One region of the Paenibacillus sp. FSL H3-0321 genome, then DNA from elsewhere that is predicted to be linked to it. Evidence: riboswitches for the same ligand, from Rfam matches in the RefSeq annotation. Region 1 holds a riboswitch; each other region holds the start of a gene.

Region 1 (3,995 bases):
AGCCTAGTAATGTTGAAATTTCCATTTATGCACCTCGTCCATGAGAATTAAGAAGTGATCCGTTCAGACCGCATATTTCATCCTTGAACAGCGGCGGGACACCCTGCACGTAACCAAATCACGTATATTCTTATTTATCGACAGCATTCCGTTTTTTGTGAAGTCATTTTTTCGGCTATAATGATAAGGTAAGTTATTATTCATCTGTGAAGAAAACGGAGTGATACACGTGGGTGTGAAACATGGAAGAGATTACAGCGAGATTCTTAGTGATTTGACAGAAGCAGTCGGACGTATTTCTGATGGGTATGTGTTTTTTGAGATGGAGCCGGATGAATGGCAGGAACTGCCGCAGGAATCCAAGCTGGAGGTATGGGAAGCGCTCGCAGAGGATCTGTTCTACGCGCTGGGCAACGAGCCTGTTATCCAGGTAGGCAGTGGTGTGGTTATCTATGACAAGGAGACGCACCGTATCAATATTTTACTGGGTGAAGAGGATTTGGCCTCGGTTGTACTCGTTTAGAGCAGCAGAACAGCAGAGTAACGGGAGGACGGTTTGCCCCCTGTCTGCGGCCCGTGGTAAAATTGTAGATGCCGAGTACTATTTGCCGGGATCTTAGAATACATTAAACCGAAAAAAAGCCTTCATCCTGGTGCATCCCTTGGACTTTACCGAAGCTGAGGGATGTTTTGTTTAAAGGATATGGGGAGCTGGGCTGTACGGACTTTATGGCTAACTTAGTAAGGGAGGAAACAAATTGCATTTTACGGAGGAAGAGCTGCGTGAGCAGGTAAGTAAGCTGGAGGGCTGGAAGCTGGAGCCGAATATGATGGTGCGCAAATATATGTTTAATGAATATATGAAGGGTATCGCCTTTGTGGATGAGGTGGCCGCGATCTCGGAAGCCTTCGATCATCATCCGCATATTACAATTGATTACAAAACGGTAATTCTGCGCTTGTCCGCAAAAGAAGAGAGCGGGCTTGCCGCGCTAGAGTTCCGCCAGGCGCATGAATTTAACGAAGCTTTCGATAAAACGCGTTAGGCGCAGGAGAAACCGACCTATCATAGGAATGGATATAAAAATGCCCGTGCAAGGATGCTCTGAATATCCTTTGTACGGGCATTCTGTATTTTTAAGGTCAGGTTTATTTCTTCTCTGCAAGCCACATGGCAACATTCGCGATCTCTTCGGGAGCAAGCTTATCCTTGAAAGACGGCATTTGGCCGCGTCCCTTCGTAACAATGGTGTAGATTTCTTCTGCGTTATGCTGGCCGCCTTCCTGCTGCAGACTAGGGCCTAGACCGCCCTGTAGCTGATCACCGTGGCAGGTAATGCAGCTTGCCTGTACAATCGCTTCGGCGCTTGCGGCATCCAGTGTGACTTGCGGCATCGTCGGGTTATTTTCTTCGGCGACCTCTGCTTTGCCGGGTAATGTGAACAAGAGCACTACCGCAAAGGCACAGGCTGCGAAAAACAAACCGCCCATGATCCATTTCTGCATCTTCATCCGTCCCCTCCATGTAAGCTGCTTCCTACATTATATAGGATGGTTAAGCGTTATCATAGCATTTGTGTCAAAAAAGTGGACGATTTCAACACAAAAATTTTCAATTTAATGGAACGTTATGTTGTTTATCATAGACCATGCAATAAAATGGCTTATTTCCGGTTGGAGTAAGGCGTTCATAAGTATCCGTGATCGTGAAGCCGCATTTTTGGTATGTTCGGATCGCCCGCTGGTTCCAGGTCAATACTTCCAAATCAATTTCCCGCTCGGGATAACGCTTCAGCGCGGCCTGAACGATGGCTTCCATGAAAATGTGGCCAAGACCGTGTCCGCAAAGTTCGGGGCGCATTCCAATACCCAGCCTGACGACACCCTCCATCGGAAACAACTGCGCAAAGCCGCAAAGGATGCCTTGCTCGTTGACCACGGAAACATACTGGTCTCTGCGTAGCTCTGGATCGCCAAATTCAATGCCAAGCGCCTCCATTTGGGACCAAGGCATCCATTCGTAAATATTATAAGGCGCTTTGTAATTCCATGCGGCGATATCTTCGGCATGGCTGATCTCCATGGGAACTACATGGAATGTAACGGGGGAGCTAATCATAAGGCCACCGGCCTCCTTTCATGGGGAGCAACAGCACTAGCTATACCTAATTATATCCATAACTGGCCTGATTCGACTCAGAAATTTTCTGAAAGGCGGAAACTTGACAAAGTGGTAAAAATATTTTATAAAATGGAGGAAATTTGGGGGAGATTTATGTTTGGCGGATATTGAGAGGGGTAAGTAATTTTATAGACAAAAAAACAGGCCCCCTCCAGATTTCGGCAAAAATCATGGAAGAGTGCCCGTTTTACGACAACTTATTGTACGTCATCATTGTCTTGGGAATCAGAAGTAACGGATTGGTAAGCATCTGTACTCATGATCCGTTTGGCGCCAACGTAGCGGTTGACGTAGTAGCTGTCACTCATCGTGCTGATGGTTACACCACGGGAGGATGAAGCATGTGCGAATTTGCCTTCACCGACATAAATGCCGACGTGGGATACACCTTTACCGCTTGTATTATAAAATACAAGATCTCCCGCTCTCAGATCATCCCGGGAAATGGCAGTACCCATTTGGTATTGGGAACCGGATTGGTGTGGCAAATTGATACCGATCTTATCAAAAACGTACATTGTAAATCCGGAGCAATCAAAGCCGTTGGTCGATACACCGCCGGATACGTATTTACTTCCGATGGTCTTGTCGATGACTTTATCCATTTTGGAATCCGCGAAAGCGCTTCCTGCTCCGATGGTAAGCATAATGGAAAAGCTAAGTACTGCTGCTGCTAACTTCTTCTTCAAAAGTGAATACCCCTTCCAAATGCCTACGAGGTTAGCTTAAGGGTTCGGTTGAAGGTCCCCTATGACCCCTCTGTGAATAGGAGGTCAATTCACCCAAAATCGGTTCCCCCGTTTCCCTAATGGTTAGGGAACTCGGCATGACTGTTGATTAGGATTAGCTTGTTAACCAATACATGACAAAACCTTTGTAAAACCCGATTCAATAATTACAAAAATGTTACTAAAAACTCACTGCGATAATTGTAACAAAGACTTCGCCAGTTGGCAATCACTTAAAACATATTAATGCATAATATTTACGCTTTTTAAGAGTTATCTTTGCTAAAAAGGTCTTATATTTACGCGCTGAGTAAGCTTTAACTTAGATTTGTTGGGATTTTTAGTAAAAAGGTGTTTCACAGACCTCAAATACGTGTAAAAGGTAGAATAAGGAAGACAAAAAGGAAAAACCCGGAAATGATTACGGCAATAATCAGTTTCCGGATCTCTATAAGTTACAATTATTTATTGGAGGATGAAATTCCTGAGGGATGTCAATCGTAAGCGATAGCTTTGTAAGCTGTTGTGCTCATTACTCGTTTGGCTCCAACGTAGCGGTTGGCCCAGTAGGATTGACTCATTGAACTGATAGTTACACCACGGGATGAAGAGGATTGGGCGAATTTTCCGTTGCCGACATAAATGCCGACATGGGAGACTCCATTGCCAAGGGTATTGAAGAATACCAGGTCGCCGGAACGGAGGTTATTCCGTGATACGGCGGTTCCAACGCTGAATTGTGCTTTGGAAGTGCGGGGCAAGGTAAGGCCAACATTCTTAAATACATATTTGGTGAATCCAGAACAATCAAAGCCGGCAGTGCTTATGCCTCCGGTTTTATACGTCGTTCCCAGTGTTTTTGTAATAACCGTATCCATTCTGGAGTCGGCGAAAGCGCTCCCTGCTCCAAGCGTGAACACCATCACCAGCCCTAATGCTGCTGCGGTGCATTTCTTCTTAAAATTATGACTTTTCAAAAGATGTACTCCTTCCAAGGCCTGCGAGGTTAGCTTAAGGATTCGGTAGAAGGTTCCCCTATGACCCCTCTAAAGCGAGATCAATTCACCCAAAATATGGTTCCCCCA
Region 2 (3,995 bases), 3.7 Mb from region 1:
ATTGTCTCGCTGCTCATTCCAAACGTGGCTTCCTTTGTGCTGTTTCAACTGTTTAATAACCCGCGTACACACAGCAGAGTCTATCTTGGCTTAGTTGAAAACAAAGGCGGTGTGAGCTGAAGTTTGCTATGGAAGTTTGCCAAAGAGAGAACTTTAATTATATAATTTTAAATTATATGACTTTCATTACCCGGGTCCTGAGTGGACGGAAAGGAACTCTCTTTGAGCAAAAACAAACGAAACAGTGCCGCGGCTCCCCAACAGAGCAAGCAGGAAAAGCGCAGGGCAGAACAGGAAAAGCAGAAGCAAAAAACGAGAATTCTGATCTTCAGCACGGTAGCAGCAGTTATCATTATCTTTGTCGCTCTAATCATGCTGATTCCAAAAGGGAACTCTGACTTTAATTACAGCGAGATGCACAGACTTGGAAAAGAGGATGCTCCAGTCAAAATTGTTGAATTCGGGGATTATAAATGTCCGGCGTGTTCAGACTTTACCGGTACCATCAAACCTCAGCTTGTTGAAAAATACGTAACTCCGGGCAAAGCGGCCTTTTACTTCGTAAATATGGCCTTTATCGGACCGGATTCCGAAACAGCGTCATTAGCAGCTTTATCTGTCTATCATCAGAACAGTGAAGCTTTCTGGACCTATTATGACGCAATCTATGCTAATCAGGGCGAGGAGAGCGAAGAGTGGGCGACCGCTGATTACCTGGTAAGCCTGGCGCAGAAAGAGAACCTGCCGATAGATTTTGACCTCTTGCGTAAAGACATTGAGGAACGCACCTATGAAAGTGAACTGCAGAGAGATATGAAGCTGGCCGAAGACAGCAAAGTGACCTCTACTCCTACTGTATTTGTTAATGGAGTCAAGGTAGACAAGGCCTTTGATATTGAAGCCATCGACTCGCAGGTGCAAATCGCCCTTGATTCGGCGGATGCCAAATGATGAAATTCTCTACCTTCTGCAGACGCCACTGCTTGTATCTGGCTTGGTTTGTTTCCGTAATTGCTGTAGCAGGAAGCTTGTATCTTAGTGAAGTGCTGCATTATGAACCCTGCAGGCTATGCTGGTTCCAGCGTATCTTTATGTATCCTCAGCTGATTCTGCTCGGAATTGCCACGTACCGGGGAGATAAACGCATCATTCCTTATGTGCTGCCTTTATGTCTGATAGGCGGGAGCATCTCTCTGTATCACTACGCAGAGCAGAAAATTCCTGCACTCAGTAAAATCTTGCCATGCACAATTGGTGTACCCTGCAATGAGGATTATTTGAACTTTTTAGGGTTCATTACGGTACCTCTGCTTGCGTTGATTGCTTTTGCTCTAATCGCAATTTTGCTCTGGACCGGGCGTAAGGAAGAGCCAGCAGAATAAGAAAAGGCTAAGCAGAATTTAGAGCATAAATATTTCCTTAATTTTTGTCACAATTAACATCCAAAATACTCAAAAATCACGGAACGCTGGGATAATGAAAGAGAATGAAAGATTCACTTATCCCCGATCTTAGATTTGAGCTTTTTGGATGTTTTTTCATTCTTTTTTCATTTTTTTCACCGCTTTACTGAAAAGCTATTGTAGACTATTATTAGTCCTTGTGAGAAGTTGAATATGCGCTGAATTTTCCGCAAGGAAAAACGGGGGAACCAAACTTGACGGTGACGTCAATGGGGTGAATCGGAAGCAGGTCAGTTTGACCGGAACCGTAGGGCTACCACAGCCCGAATCCGCCAGCTAACCTCGTAAGCAAGGGTGGGATAATGAGCATGCGTAAGCATGCGGATCATTTCCGTATGCTTATTTTTGTGCCTGCATTTATGAAACCTGCCAATGAAAACGGCGCGCGGTATTACCGTTTCAACTCAACAAAGAGAGGAACTGTTACTACAATGGTAAGCAAGGTAAAACGACTATTGATCGGGCGTCCGATGAAGTCGAACGAACTCGATCATGAAAAGTTATCCAAGGTGAAAGCACTGGCTGTTCTGTCTTCCGATGCACTCTCGTCTGTGGCCTACGGAACGGAGCAAATCCTGATTGTACTGGTGGCCGCGGGCTTCACCGCCATCTGGTATTCATTGCCGATTGCATTAGCCGTATTGGGCCTGCTGGCCATCCTTATTTTTTCCTATCGCCAGACCATCTTTGCCTATCCGCAAGGCGGCGGAGCGTATATCGTGGCAAAAAGCAATCTGGGCGTTCCTACCGGCCTCTTGGCTGGCGGCTCTTTATTGGTAGATTACATTCTTACGGTTGCAGTTAGTGCTTCGGCGGGAACGGATGCGATCACATCGGCCTTTCCGAGTCTTCATAACCATACTGTACTTATTGCAGTCTCCGTCATTCTGATCTTGACGATTATCAATCTCCGCGGGGTGACGGAGTCCGCTTCATTTATTGCCATCCCGGTGTATCTGTTCGTGTTTTCTATCTTTGTACTCATCATTGCCGGGGTGTACAAATATATTACAGGCGGCGCTCATGCCGAAATCCCGGAAATCGGTTCCGCCGTTTCTAACGTCAGCCTGTTCCTATTGCTCAAAGCCTTCAGTTCCGGTTGTTCGGCACTTACCGGGGTAGAAGCGGTATCGAATGCCATTCCGAACTTCAAAGCTCCCGCGGAAAAAAACGCCGCCAAAACCTTGATGCTGATGGGGGGCATCCTCGGATTGATGTTCACCGGCATTACGCTGCTGGCTTACTGGTATGGGATTACTCCGAATGAGAAATCCACCGTCGTGTCGCAAATTGCCGAATCTACGTTTGGCCGGGGTGGTTTGTACTTTTTCATTCAAGGGATAACGGCTGTCATCTTGTTCCTGGCGGCGAATACAGCTTACTCGGCGTTTCCGCTGCTCGCGTTCATGTTCGCCAAAGATAAATATTTGCCTCACGCCTTCATGGTCCGGGGAGACCGTCTGGGCTTCTCTAATGGTATAATTTTTCTCGGAGTATTGTCGGCTGTGCTTGTAGCTGCTTTCCACGGAAATACAGAAGGGTTGATTCCGCTGTATGCAGTCGGAGTATTTATCCCTTTTACGCTGTCGCAGCTTGGCATGATGGTGCACTGGTTCAAAACGAAGCCGAAAGGCTGGCAGAATAAATTTGTAGTTAATACAATCGGCATGCTGACTACCCTGACGATTACGCTTATCTTTATCATCACCAAGTTTTCCAGTGTGTGGATGGCCTTCATCTTCCTGCCGGTTGTCATGTTCGTATTCCACCGCATTCACCGTCATTATATGAATATAGCCGATCAGCTTCGCATTTGTCCTGCTACGGATAAACCGCTGATTAAAGGAAGTACCGTTGTTGTTCCGGTTGCGGGTGTGACACGCGCTGTGCTGCATTCGATCAGTTACGCGAAGTCGTTAACAGATAATGTGGTGGCAGTCTACGTTGGTTTTGATGAAGAGGAGATTCACAAGATGGAGCAGAAATGGGAGGAATGGAACCCGGGGGTACGCTTGATCGTGCTTCGTTCCCGTTACCGCAGCATTATCCGCCCACTGGTGAAATTTATCGATACCGTAGAGTGGAAGACCGCTACTACAGACCATATTACCGTATTGATTCCACAGTTCATTACCAAACATTGGTGGCAGGCGATCCTGCATAATCAGACCAGCCTGTTCATTCGCTCTTATCTGATGAATCAAAAAGATATAGTTGTAGCAACAGTGCCCTATCATTTGCACAAATAGGCAGATAAATATGGTTAGCAGAGGTTGTTTCCGTAGCTTACGGAGGCAACCTTTTTTTATAGAACGAATAATTTTGTTGACAGGGATAATGAGAATCAATATCATTTAAAAAGTAAGGCGAAGGCCTCGGACACCTTTGACCATTAATGCATGTAAATACAGGAGGGGTATTTAATGTTTTCGATGAACAATAAGAGATCAGGCAGCATGAAGCTGGCATTGATCGGATGTATGGCTATGACTTTGTTCTTGTCCGCTTGCGGCAATGGCAATAATGAGAATG
Region 3 (3,995 bases), 3.9 Mb from region 1:
GGGCCTGCAAGCTTTATGCAAATACTGAATAGGTTAAGTCCGGGGAATTTCTTCAGCAGGCCCCACAGAAGAATGATGACAAGTTGGGTAATAAGCCCTGCAACTAAAACAGAAAGTCCACCTCCACCTTTGGCAGTTTCGTTAAGTTTGTTAGGAAGAGACAGAATACCAACACCGATTTGGGCTTGAATAATAAAAAGGAAGAGTTGTCCCCTTGTGATCATTTTTTCTTTTTGAGCCACCGTATCAACTCCTGTAAGTACTATGTAAATTAATGATCATTTATCCGTTTTTGGGTTGCTTGAACTCTTTCGGATGGACCAAATTGGAAAGCGTACGAAGGTATCTTTCAGGCCTTGAAATTTTAACGGACTTAAGGGTCTCAGGTAGGGTTGCCCAAACGATTCTAGCTTGCACAAATGTATGAAAATGAGTGTTAACCCAAATGATATCCCAATATATCCGAATAATGAGGCAGCAATCATCAATGGAAACCGCATAAACCGGATAGCAGAGCTCATTTCGTTGGAAGGGATAAGAAAAGAAGCAATGGCAGTCAACGCTACAACAATGATCATCGAATAAGAAACCAATCCCGCCTTAACAATTGCATCCCCGATGACCAACCCCCCAACAATCCCAATAGTTTGACCTACACGGCTGGGCAGACGAAGCCCTGCTTCCCGCAGCAGTTCGAATATAAGTTCAAGCAGCATCGCTTCAATCAGCGGAGGAAAAGGGACCCGGGTCAATAAACCTTGAATCGAAAAGAACAATTGCAAGGGAAGGACATTGGAGTGGAAAGAAACGGTGGCAATGTAGAGCGCTGGCAACTGAAATGCTGTTACAAAGCCGATCAGACGGATAAACCTTACAAAAGAAGCGATCATCCATCGATTGTTATAGTCATCGGGTGTCTGATAAAAGCTGAAGAAGCTCGCCGGCAATATCAGAGCTGTGGGGTCCCCATCCAGCAGTATGGCGACATATCCGTCCAGCAAATAAGCTGAGGTATGATCCGGACGTTCCGTATTGATTAGTTGCGGAAATATGGAGAAGGAGTTATCCTCCGTTAATTCCTGAATAAAGCCAGTGGAGATTATCCAATCGAGCGAAATTTTCTTTATTCTTGATTCTACAATCTTTATCAATTCAGGGTTGGCGATATTCTCCATATAGACTAAGCCTACCTGTTTGGGGGCGAATTTCCCAAGTGTGAAGTAGCGGACAATAAGGTTTGGGGAGGCTATTTGTTTTCGAATCAGGTATACGTTAACCTTCATCTCTTCAATAAAACCGTTATGAGGTCCGCGTATAACCCCTTCATTCTCAGGTTCGCTAATGCTTCGTTCGTATTTGGCAGGAGTGTTGAGGACATAGAATTCAGACATTCCTTCTAAAAAATAAACACAGCTTCCTTCAAGAAGTCCCTGAATACCTTGGTTAAGTTCTGTTTCCAAACTGAAACTAAGTGCTGTGAAAAGCTCAGAGAGGTCTTTGTCCTGATTACGGCTAAAAGGAACAATCACGTTTCGTTCAATCAATTCCGTGTCAGTGAGGGACTCCAGATAAAAGACCATTCCTTCCCTTCCCTGAAAGGATAAGCTTCTTTTTTTGAGGTCACTTGTATAGAATAGTGCTGCTTCGATATAATCAGAATTTTGATCTACCGAAGGAAATGAGGTCTGAGTTTGGTTAGTCATTATAAGGCGCTCAACTTTCGATTAGTTTTGCTGTTAACGTTCCCGAATGATTTGCAGAATATTCCTGACGGGAGCTTTAATGTGTGATGCAGAAGAATACGGCGGATGATGTTGAGCAGCAGAGGTTTCTGTTTTGTTTTCCTAGGGACATGAAGTGGAGCAAAAATGAGCAAATCATCGATCGCTTAAGAGTAAAACCAAAGAATGCGCCTTCATTCGTGAAGTGGTGGCATTTTAAGCTTCTTTTGCCATCCGCAACGTTTTACATTAAATGGTCACAGGCGTAAGATTCAAATCAACAACCGAATATATTTTAACTGTTCTCAAATGGCTGAATTCCGATAATGGGAACGGGGGAACCAATGGTGAATGCGGCTTTTGCTCAGATAGCTGCCGCTCACTTGGGGTGAATCCTTGCTGCGTGCTGAAAAGCCGCTTCTTACAAGGTAGGGCAATCTCGCTGCCCGAATCCGTCAGCTAACCCCGTAAGCCTCGAAGAGAGAGGATGAGCGCCATGATCGATTAACCGACCACGGAGAGCCCTGACGCTTCTGTGGTCTTTTTGCTGCGCATGCAGAAAGGAAAGATGATCTGTATAAGTGTTTAGAAATCTTATAACAAAGATAATCAGAGTCATTAGGCACTATCTAAAATGCTTTAAAGGGGGGATTGTTATCGTTACTGTATTTATCGTGTGCTTCTGGGTTGGATTGCTGCTTCTCCTCAGCGGCGGATTTCATGGGCATGGCCTGGCGGGTCATCTGCATGTGGGAGGTGGCGATGCTGGTGGTCCGGGCTTTGTGCCCATACTCCCTCTGATGGTGTTTGTCACGGTCTGGGGCGGCAGTGGTTATGTGCTTACCCGGTTCAGCGGAATGAAAATGCTTGCAGTGGTGCTGATCTGCACCGGGATTGCCTTGCTGCTGGGCTGTCTGATGTATGCGGTGCTGGCCCGGGTGATGACTCGGTATGATAATAGCATGAATAAAATGGATTATGAGCAGGCGGGACAACTCGGGTACATCAGCATTTCTGCAGTGGATGGAGCAGTGGGAGAGATGAAATATGTGCTGCATGGAACGATGCGTTCCATTGGAGTGCGGGCAGAAACCGGCCAGCAGCTCGCCAAGGGTGACAGGGTGATTATTTTGAAGGTGGATAAAGGAATGGCGGTAGTCACCCTCTTCGAGAGGGAAAACGAACAATTATAAATAACGGGGAGTGTCGAACCGAATGGTTATTCTTTATTTAATCTCGGCAATTGTTGTTGTTATCCTGCTGGCTTTGTTCAGTATCGTGAACGCTTATAAAAAGGTTCCACCCAATCAGGCGATGATTGTATTCGGCCTCGGCGGAAAAAGAGTGGTTCAGGGCGGCGGGACGTTCGTCATTCCCGGCTTCCAGAACAATAAGACCATCTCCATGATGCTGATGAGCTTCGATGTCATCCCGGCGCAGGCGATGTTCTCCCGGCAGGGCATCAAGCTCAACCTGGAGGCGGTAGCCCAGATTAAGATTAAAAGCGATCCTACCGCTATTCTGACTGCCAGTGAGCAGTTTATCGACAGGCCGGAAGAAGACCGTGAGACGATTATCCTGCATTCGGTGGAAGGCCATCTGCGCGGCTTGATCGGACAATTAACGGTGGAATCCATTCTAAAGACACCTGACGAAATCAACAGCAAGATGCGGGAGACCTGCTCGGAAGACCTCGACAAGATGGGGCTTGAGGTGGTCAGCTTCACCATTAAGAAAATTACTGACGACAAAGGGTATATCGACAATATGGGGGTTCCGGAAATTGAGCGCATCCGCCGTGATGCCAGCATCGCCAAGGCGGAAGCAGAACGCGACATTCAGATCAAACAAGCCGAGGCGGAGAAGGAATCCGCCATTGCCAAAGCCAATGCACATCAGGCCACCATTGAAGCGGGAACCGCCGCCCGCGCCAAGGAATCTCTGTTTGAGAAGGATTTGAACATTAAGCAGGCGGACTTTAAGCTGGAGACTGAAGTGAAAAAAGCACAGGCGGATCTTGCGTACGAATTGCAGCAGAACAAAATCAAGCAGTCGCTGGTTACCGAACAGGTCAAGATCACGCAGATGGAAGCGGAGGCCAACCGGACCGTCCGGGAAATCGAAGTTGAGCTGAAACAGAAGGAGCTGGAGGCAACGGTGATTAAGCCTGCTGAGGCGGAGAACCAGGCTACTATCATGAGAGCGGAAGCAGCCAAGCAGCGGAAAATTCTTGAGGCGGAAGCAGAGGCGGCCACAATGACCAAACGGGGACTG

What was found. Region 1 has a riboswitch for cyclic di-AMP ahead of MHI45_RS19155 (C40 family peptidase). Riboswitches for the same ligand answer to the same signal wherever they lie in the genome.
Region 2: linked by a shared signal. The riboswitch ahead of MHI45_RS02550 (APC family permease) and the one ahead of MHI45_RS19155 (C40 family peptidase) in region 1 are both predicted to bind cyclic di-AMP.
Region 3: linked by a shared signal. The riboswitch ahead of MHI45_RS01530 (hypothetical protein) and the one ahead of MHI45_RS19155 (C40 family peptidase) in region 1 are both predicted to bind cyclic di-AMP.

Annotation. Positions count from the first base shown of each region.
Region 1 covers NZ_JBBODH010000001.1:4,296,798-4,300,792, forward strand. Annotated here, with positions in the region: gene motA (flagellar motor stator protein MotA) at 1-25, opposite strand, end outside; gene MHI45_RS19135 (hypothetical protein) at 230-523, shown strand; gene MHI45_RS19140 (4a-hydroxytetrahydrobiopterin dehydratase) at 759-1,046, shown strand; gene MHI45_RS19145 (c-type cytochrome) at 1,150-1,506, opposite strand; gene MHI45_RS19150 (GNAT family N-acetyltransferase) at 1,613-2,119, opposite strand; gene MHI45_RS19155 (C40 family peptidase) at 2,380-2,871, opposite strand; cyclic di-AMP (ydaO/yuaA leader) riboswitch at 2,877-3,019, opposite strand; gene MHI45_RS19160 (C40 family peptidase) at 3,405-3,833, opposite strand; cyclic di-AMP (ydaO/yuaA leader) riboswitch at 3,891-3,995, opposite strand, start outside.
Region 2 covers NZ_JBBODH010000001.1:636,723-640,717, reverse strand. Annotated here, with positions in the region: gene MHI45_RS02560 (DsbA family protein) at 223-951, shown strand; gene MHI45_RS02555 (disulfide oxidoreductase) at 951-1,382, shown strand; cyclic di-AMP (ydaO/yuaA leader) riboswitch at 1,610-1,769, shown strand; gene MHI45_RS02550 (APC family permease) at 1,895-3,712, shown strand; gene MHI45_RS02545 (iron-hydroxamate ABC transporter substrate-binding protein) at 3,887-3,995, shown strand, end outside.
Region 3 covers NZ_JBBODH010000001.1:367,296-371,290, forward strand. Annotated here, with positions in the region: gene MHI45_RS01515 (GerAB/ArcD/ProY family transporter) at 1-242, opposite strand, end outside; gene MHI45_RS01520 (spore germination protein) at 279-1,703, opposite strand; gene MHI45_RS01525 (hypothetical protein) at 1,787-1,990, shown strand; cyclic di-AMP (ydaO/yuaA leader) riboswitch at 2,023-2,210, shown strand; gene MHI45_RS01530 (hypothetical protein) at 2,303-2,914, shown strand; gene MHI45_RS01535 (flotillin family protein) at 2,937-3,995, shown strand, end outside.